Regions from separate parts of the Pseudoalteromonas sp. SG45-5 genome, predicted to be linked through region 2. Evidence: riboswitches for the same ligand, from Rfam matches in the RefSeq annotation. Region 2 holds a riboswitch; the other holds the start of a gene.
What was found. A riboswitch is a leader RNA that binds a small molecule or an ion and turns the genes downstream of it on or off. The one in region 2 is predicted to bind lysine.
Positions count from the first base shown of each region.

Region 1: linked by a shared signal. The riboswitch ahead of dapA (4-hydroxy-tetrahydrodipicolinate synthase) and the one ahead of lysC (lysine-sensitive aspartokinase 3) in region 2 are both predicted to bind lysine.

Region 1 covers NZ_JACJEM010000019.1:56,025-60,455, reverse strand. The annotation lists gene H5119_RS08215 (PLP-dependent decarboxylase) at 1-1,138, opposite strand, end outside; gene H5119_RS08210 (2,3,4,5-tetrahydropyridine-2,6-dicarboxylate N-succinyltransferase) at 1,138-1,878, opposite strand; gene dapA (4-hydroxy-tetrahydrodipicolinate synthase) at 1,894-2,778, opposite strand; lysine riboswitch at 2,908-3,108, opposite strand; gene H5119_RS08200 (DNA-3-methyladenine glycosylase I) at 3,300-3,995, shown strand; gene H5119_RS08195 (YdiU family protein) at 4,007-4,431, shown strand, end outside.
Region 2 covers NZ_JACJEM010000005.1:44,010-48,440, reverse strand. The annotation lists gene H5119_RS02385 (hypothetical protein) at 1-169, opposite strand, end outside; gene nhaD (sodium:proton antiporter NhaD) at 392-1,639, shown strand; lysine riboswitch at 1,741-1,913, shown strand; gene lysC (lysine-sensitive aspartokinase 3) at 1,989-3,392, shown strand; gene H5119_RS02370 (4'-phosphopantetheinyl transferase superfamily protein) at 3,452-4,210, opposite strand; gene H5119_RS02365 (sodium-dependent transporter) at 4,352-4,431, shown strand, end outside.

The DNA of each region.
Region 1 (4,431 bases), on a different contig from region 2:
ACTCAGCAGCTAGCTCATGGCATAAAAAATACGGCATACTTTCGCTAAAGCCGTAAGCACCGCATTGGCTAAACACTAGCCAGTCGTGCTCATTTAAATCGCTTGGCAGGTTATGTTTACCTAAGCAATCAAGCGCTGTACAAAGTGGCCCGTATAAAGTGACCGCTTGAGTTTTCGCACTGGATTCACGCAGTAATGCAGCAGGAAAGTCTTGGCTGGTAACAGCGGGGCGTAATAAATGATTTATACCGCCACTTAAAATAACTTGTTGTTGATTATAGTTTTGTTTGCGCTCTACTACTGGGTTTGCATAATGACCGCATTCGCCCACGGCGTAACGGCCAAGTTCCATCCATAACTCTTCTACGCCCGCATCATTTTTAATTTTAGCGAGCGCAGCAATTAAGTCATCCCAATCAAGTATTGTTTGGCTTTGTGTATAGGGAATGCCTAAACCACCACCTAAATCGAGAATTTTAAGGCTAATATTTAAATCGCCTGCAAGTTTGCTAAGAGGTGCAATCATTTGTGACCACAAGTCGCTTAGTTTTTGCGTGCTAAGCATGTTGCCCCACTGAAAAATGTGTAAGCCATCAAATTTAAGCGCAGGGTAGTCAGCTACATTGAGTGCTTGCCATTCATTACAACCTAAACCAAACGGCGTAAGGCTGTCGCCGCCCAGTGGGTTTTTTTCACCTTCAGGCCAACGTAATTGCACCCGCAGTAATACTTGTAACTGCGTATTTTGTAGTTGCGCTTGTTGGTTTAACCAACGTACTTGATTAAGGCTTTCGGCAACAAATATACGTACGCCGCGCTCAATAAAGTGTTTAATTTGTTTAGGGCTTTTTGCAGGCCCTGTGTTGAGCACGCGCTGTGAGCTAATGCCTTGTGCGAGTACTTGCTCAAGCTCACCTTTACTTGCTACGTCAAAATTAAAGCCAGCGCTGTCTAAACTTTGAATAATTTTAGACAGGGGATTTGCTTTTACCGCGTACCACAGTTTTACATCGGTTTGCGCAACTAAACGTGCAAGATGCATGTTTAGTTGATCTAGGTCGTAAACAAAAAAAGGCGTATCAAGTTGTTGTGTAATAGTATTTACAGCAGTTTTGATAGGCGTGCTCAAAAAGCTCATTATCGTAAAACCTCTTCAAGTAATAACGATGCATCGCTTTGCTGGTCGCGGTATTTAACTATTAACGCACAGGACATGCTTAAGCCTTGCTCGCGCGCCCACTCGTTTGACGCAGGGCGAGAGCCTGGTATTACAATGGCATATTCGGGGATTGGCTCGCCTTTATCTAGTTGGCGCTCGTTTACGCAGTCGTATACTGGAATAGTTGCTGATAAACGCACGCCAGGGGCAAGTGCTGCGCCTTTTTTAATGACCACGCCTTCAACAAGAATACAGCCTGCACCAATAAAGGCATCGTCTTCAACAACGACTGGGCTTGCACCAATTGGCTCAAGTACACCACCAAGCTGTACTGCAGCACTTAAATGTACGTTTTTACCTACTTGTGCACACGAGCCCACTAGTGCGTGGCTATCTACCATTGTGCCTTCGTCGATGTATGCACCAATGTTTATATACGCTGGTGGCATAATAATGGTGCCTTTAGCCACGTAAGCGCCACGGCGAACACTCGAGCCACCCGGCACCATGCGCACGCCATCGTCAGTGCTAAACTCTTGCGGAGCTAAGTTATGTTTATCAACAAAGCCACCTGCAAATTCAGTATTAGTGCCATTTTTAAAGGCTTCTAAAATGCCTTGTTTTACTTCTACGTTAGCTTGCCATTGGCCGCTTTCGTTTTGTGATGCTGCGCGTACTGCGCCCGATTCTAAATTATTTAATAGTTCTAACCAGCTCATTATAAAAACCTGTATTTAATGCCAAGATAAAATGGTGTTGTTTGCAGTTGTGATGCAATCGGTTTGAGTTAACTCAAGATGTGTTAAAGGTGGACGAAGTTGTGGGCTGCTTAAGCGACCTTGCAAATGCATCAATACCTTTACGGGAATGGGGTTTGCGACAGCAAATAGGCTATCAATGGCACTAGTCCACTGAGCAAATAAATTAGGATGTTGACCACTTAAACTACGTTTAACAAACTCGTGAGTTTGTGCGGGCCATGCGTTTGCAGCTACCGACACCAAACCTTTTGCGCCAGCTTGAGCAAAATAAGGCATTAGCGCATCGTCGCCACTAAAAATAGCCAAATTAGGCGCCGCTTGGCGGTAAGCTTCAAACTGAGCAATACTGCCGCTCGCTTCTTTTAGTGCCCATAAATTTTTATTGTTTTGTAAGTTTTGAATTGTTGCCGTTGGAATGCTTACACCACTGCGACCAGGTACGTTATAAAGCATACATGGGTGAGCGCTTGCATTAAGTAGGCTTTCAAACCAATGAGTTTGACCTATAGCGCCGGGCTTTGCATAAAGCGGTGAGCCAAGTAAAAAGCTATGAATTGGTAGTGTATTACAGTAGTTAACCCATTCAATTTGTTGCTTTAAGTTACTGCCGCCCACGGCAACCATAAGTGGTACACTTGGTTTTAGTTGGCATACGTGTTCAACAATGGCTTGTTGTTCTTTTAGCGTTAGCGCCAAGCCTTCGCCCGTACTGCCAAGTAGCAAAATACCGTTATGTGCCGCTTCTTGATCGCTAACCAGTTTAGTTAACGTGTTGTAGTCAACATCGCCGTGTTGATCCAATGGCGTAACGAGCGCGGTCCATAATGTGTAGTCGTTTATATTGAAGTTATTGGTCATCTCTCACGAACTTATAAGTTATTCGAAGAGTTAAAAAGCTTTATGGAAGGAGCCGCATTAACGTCGTTCGAACTAATAATTCGAAGAGCGAATGGGCTTAAAATAATAGGGCGCACGGCCTTAATATTTAAGACCAGAAGCTCTCCACCAAACTAATAAGCTACTTTTTATAAGCAGCTATTGGTGACAGTCGCTAGGGTTCAACCTAGTCGCCCGAAATAAACACCTCGCAAAAGTGGTTACTTCTCGGCGTTAATTCCCCTCACGTATGCTCACTGGAGTTTGCGCTCCTAACATACGCTACCTGAATAACGCACCTCTTCTAGCCCTTTGCACCTGTTTGAAGAGTAAAACTTACAAACCTGTGCAATTTAAATAGGGTAATTGCAGCGATTAAAGCATTTTAGCCGTCTGGGTGTCAAGCGACTAAATATAGATTAATTCATCGATAATGGGAGTGGTTACGTATTGGCTGCTTTTCTCGTACACTAGCAGCATAAGTAGTGAGGTATTTAATTAGTATGGAAAAATTTAGCGATATTTATAAGCGAGCGGTAGAGCGAAAAGGTTCTGAAAAAATGCTTAAGTTATTACTTGCAAAACCGCTATCTAAAAAACAACTAAGCACGTTAAGTGACGACGATTGGCTGGAAGAATTTACTCGAAAAGTATTTCAAAGCGGCTTTTATTGGTCAGTCATTAATAATAAGTGGTCGGGATTTAGAGAAGTTTTTTGGGATTTTAGCGTTGATAAGTTATTAATGATGCCACCTGATATGCTGGAACAAAAAGCAACGGATGAGCGAATTGTTCGTAACTATAAAAAGGTAAAGACAATTACCGAAAATGCTTACATGATCCACGAAATAGCACAAGAACATGGCAGCTTTAGCCAGTTTGTCGCTAATTGGCCAGCAGACGATATTATTGGTTTATGGGCGTATTTAAAAAAGCATGGCGCGCGTTTAGGCGGAAATACAGGGCCTTATGCGCTACGAGCTCTTGGTAAAGATACTTTTTTACTCTCACGCGATGTAGAGAATTATTTGCGTGCCCATAAAATTATAGACGGCGGCTTACAAACTAAAAAGTCACTGAGTGCAGCCCAAGCCTTTTTTAATGAAATGCAAAAGCAAAGTGGCTTAAGTATGCAAGAGTTAAGCTTAATTGTGGCCTATGGTGTAGGCGATAACCGTGTTGGTATAAGCCAGCAATAATAGGAATTACCATGAAATTAGTGCCAAGATATACGCAAATAGCCGAAAACTTTGCGATAGAAGATTCCCCTGCAAGTGTTGCCTCTCCTCAGTTATTGCTGTGGAATGAGAGCTTAGCAAAAGAGTTTAATATTAACGTTGCTGCTGATTTGCGTGCTAGCACTTTTAGCGGTAACGAAAAACAGGCAATTCCTGCAGTAGCACTTGGTTACTCTGGGCACCAATTTGGACATTTTTCACAACGTTTAGGCGATGGGCGAGCGCATTTACTGGGCGCTATTAATGATGATAAAAATCAGCTGTGGGATATTCAATTAAAAGGCTCTGGTGCTACTCCTTACTCAAGAGGGGGTGATGGGCGTTGCGCACTTGGTCCTGCTATTCGTGAATACGTAATGAGCGAGGCAATGCATGCGCTGGGAGTTAAAACCACACG
Region 2 (4,431 bases):
GATTTGTTTCTTTGTAAATGCGCTCGTTTGACCATGTAGGCTGCTTTTGCTTAATCGCGTTTTGTACGTCTTTTAGGCTAAAGTCAGCCATTTTAAAACGTTTAAATAACAGCTCTAATACACCCCAATGTTCGGTTAAGGTATTAAGTAGCTTTTTTGCTGGGATCATAAGGCGTTACTACATCCTAGTATTTTATTATTGAGTATCGAGTTTATACTCATTATTACGTGTTTTTAATTAACCTTGTCTGTATATAGTATTCGTTTTTAAGACCATTTAATAATAGTTTTTGCACGGCGGCAGTGCTAAAATCCGCGCCGAAAACAGACACATGCGAAAGGTTCTGTTTTGCGTGTTCTTTAAAACTATATCAAAGGTTGTTTATCTACCATGGTTTCCTCGACTATTCTAACCCTGATAGCGATTGCATTTTTGCTCATCGTTATAGAAGATATAATCCATGTCAACAAAGCTAAAACTACATTATTTTTTGGTACGCTTTGCTGGATTCTTCTTTTTATCTACCCTCTTCACGGACAAAGCTCCGATTCAGTTCAACACCTCCTTAACGAAAATATTTTAGAAATTGCCTCATTATGGCTATTTTTAATGGCTGCAATGACCTTTGTCGCGTATTTAAATTCAAAGGGGTTTATAGAAAATATTGTTCATCGTGTTATGCCAAAAAGCATTAGCGAGAGAAAGCTCATGTTTTTGGTGGGTGGCTTTGCGTTTTTGTTTTCGTCGATTTCAGATAATGTAACGGCTACGCTTATCTCTTTAGCCGTTGTAATGTCGTTAAAACTTGAACCTAAAAAACTCATTAAATACGCCACGCTTATCGTGTTTGGGGTTAACTCAGGTGGGGTATCGCTAATAACCGGTGACGTAACCACACTGATGATATTTTTAGATGGCAAAGTAACCATAGGTCATTTATTACTACTTATAGCGCCAGCACTTGCAAGTGTTATGTTACTAGCCGCGTTGCTGTCTATAGGTATGAAAGGGCGTGTTGAGTTTGCTCGTGCGGGTAAAACCCGAATAGAAAAAACCGACATAACCATTGCCGTGATATTTTTATCTACCGTAGTGAGTACATTAACGCTGAGCGTAATTTACAGTGTACCGCCTTTACTCACCTTTTTGTTTGGCTTATCAGTGATGTTTTTAGTAGCGCAATTTTTAATGCGCAAAAAAGACATAAACAAAGACATAATTGACTTTGTTCGCGATATAGAATACGACACATTATTGTTTTTTGTAGGTGTACTGCTGCTTGTTGGCGCACTTAAAGAAATTGGTATGTTGAGTAAATTTACCGACCTATACACGGTAATGGCACCCGAGTACGCAAACTACTTAATGGGCATATTATCAGCAGGGGTCGATAACGTACCGCTTACCGCTGCATTATTAAAAGCCGATATAGTAATGAGCCAACAACATTGGTTGTCGTTTACGTATGCAACGGGCGTGGGTGGTTCAATGCTTATCATTGGGTCGGCTGCGGGCATTATTGCCATGAGTAAAGTTAAAGCGCTTACCTTTATGAGCTACTTGCGTTTATCGCTGCATTTATTAATTTGCTACACGGTTGGATATGCGGGCTCGTATTACATGGGCAGTTTTATTTAACTCATAAATTATTAAATGCTTGACAGCTAGACGTCTAAACGATAACTTTCAAAGCCCCGCTACTTAGTGGGGTTTTGTTTTATTAGCCACTGGTTAATAAAGCATTCAGAAGAGGTGCGATACTTAGGTACTTAATGTTAGGCGACGAAAGCCGATGATCATTAAGGAGGGAAGTACTCGCCGAGGAAAATAATGATACGTCGTCATTGTTTTTCGGTTTATGGGGCTGAATCCTCAAAACTGTCACCAATATAGGTGGAGAGCTTCTGGCAGTGGACTTATCTTCAAGCATTCCTTTGCCAAGTTCTTCTTGTTTTATTGCGATTTGGATATCGCGAAAGGAGACTAAATGACTACCCAATCAGCGCCACAAACAGTGCCTCAAACAGAGTTAAGCGCAAAATCAGATTACATCGTTGCCAAATTTGGCGGAACCAGTGTTGCAAACTTTGAAGCGATGAGTCGCTGTAGCGAAATTATTGTTGCAGATAAAAGCGTACGTATTGTTGCCGTGAGTGCCAGTGCCGGCGTAACTAATCATTTAGTCGCACTGTGTAAATCAAGTATTACCTCAAGTGAGCGCCAAGAGCACATAAACGGCGTGCTTGCTATTCAACACACTATTTTAGATGAGTTATCGCTAGATGCCGATTTAGCGGTTGGCTTTAACGAAACCCTAAAAGCATTTCAAACATTGGCTCAAGAGTCACTAACAACCGCTCAACAACACGACGAGCTCCTTAGCTTTGGTGAGCGTTTGTCGTCGTATTTGTTTGCTCAGGTGCTGCGTTCACAAGGTTTAAACGCCGATCGCTTTGATGTGCGCAAGGTGCTTAAAACCGATAGCCAATTTGGTAAAGCAACGCCCAATGTTGCAGCCACAGCGCAAGCCGCTAGAGAACATTTAATCCCGCTGTTAGATGCTCAAGTAATTGTGACTCAGGGCTTTATTGGCAGTGACGAGTACGGCCAAACCACAACGCTAGGACGAGGTGGTTCAGACTACAGTGCAGCACTATTGGCTGAAGCAATTAATGCTAAAAGCGTGCATATTTGGACTGACGTTGTGGGTATTTTTAGCACCGATCCGCGTTTGTGCGCAAAAGCGACGCCCATTGCACGCTTAAGCTTTGACGAAGCCGCTGAAATGGCGACCTTTGGTGCAAAAGTATTGCACCCCGCAACTATTTTACCCGCAAGCCGTAGTCACATTAACGTATTTGTTGGTTCGAGCCGCGAGCCAGAACGTGGTGGTACATGGATTGAGCGCGAAAAGTCGCAACAACCAGGTATACGCGCAGTAACACAACGTAAAAACCAAATTTTGCTTACTCTTAAAAGCCCAGAAATGCTCCTAGCAAGCGGCTTTTTAGCCCGCGTATTTACGCTATTAAGCGAATATAATATATCGGTAGATTTGGTAACCACCTCAGAAATCAGCGTAGCCATAACGCTTGATAACGCGCAAAACGCCTCGCGCCCAGAGCTTGATCAAGAATGCCTAGATAAGCTTGCAGAGTTTTGCCATGTGTCGGTAGAAAATAACCTAACATTGGTGGCACTTATTGGCTCTGAGATTCAATTACGCCAACACGAAATGAACTTAATGAGTGTACTAAAAGACTTTAATATTCGATTAATTTGTCACGGTGCGAGTAAACACAACTTGTGCTTTTTAGTAGAGCAAACTGAGTCAGATAACGTAGTGCAATCTATTCATAGCCGTTTATTAGAAAATGATTTTGCTGCGTAAGTAACGGTTATTCAGGAAAATTACCTAGTAACATCAGTTAATAAAGAAACTTAACAAAATTAATTAACAAAATCAGTTAATAAAAAGCATCGCCAGCCGATGCTTTTTTTATGCACCACACTTACATCAAAACAAACATTGCTGTCACTGCTATCAACTACAGTAACGCGATTACTGCAAGCCCCCAGCTTTGCTCTATGTAATTCGTCAAACACATTGGGGCTAAGTAACTTTGCAATAGGGCGGCTGGTGGCTTTAGCAAGTGACTCTTTTAGTGTCCAAATTCTAAAAAACGTATCTGCTTGGGCTTGGGTATTAGTAGGCTCAGTGATAAGTGTAATTTCATCATTATGATAAAAATGCTTAGCAAGCTTTTCAAATGGGCGCTTTAAGCTTACTTTTTCAATATCAAAACCAAACTCACTTTTATCAAAATTTAGCGCGACCCCAACTAAACCATGCGAGTGCGAAATACAGGTATTAATAACATCACCCTCCACATGTATTTGCAGTTTTGAGCTTGTCTCGTCAAATTCTGTACTCATTTTATTAAGCGCTACGTGCGCATGTTGCGGCTGCGTTACTTTAATAAGGTGTTTTAATAATAACCGCGTAGCTAAATACTCCTGCTTAGCTTGCGGACTTTTGCGGCGGTATATAATGGTTAACTCAAACGGGCTTAAGCAATCAGGCAAATTAAAGTCACTAAGCTCAAGTGTTTTAGCATTAAAGAGTAAAATACTGTGATTAGCTAACGGTAACTTTGCCAATTGAGTTGAAGTAATACTCAAGGCATTTTTAAAATAGTGTTCAGTCATAAAAGCCCTAAAGCAAAAGAAGTCGCTGATATTGTGAGCGGTTAGTGCCACTAATAAAGGCTGGGTACAATTTTATTACTCAGCTGGCATGAAATATGGTTTAATTCACAATAATCAAAATAATAACAGATTTGTAGATGTATGGCACAAGTGCGTGATGGGTTTCAAAGCCGACTTGGTTTTGTTTTAGCGGCTGCTGGCGCAGCAGTCGGTTTAGGTAA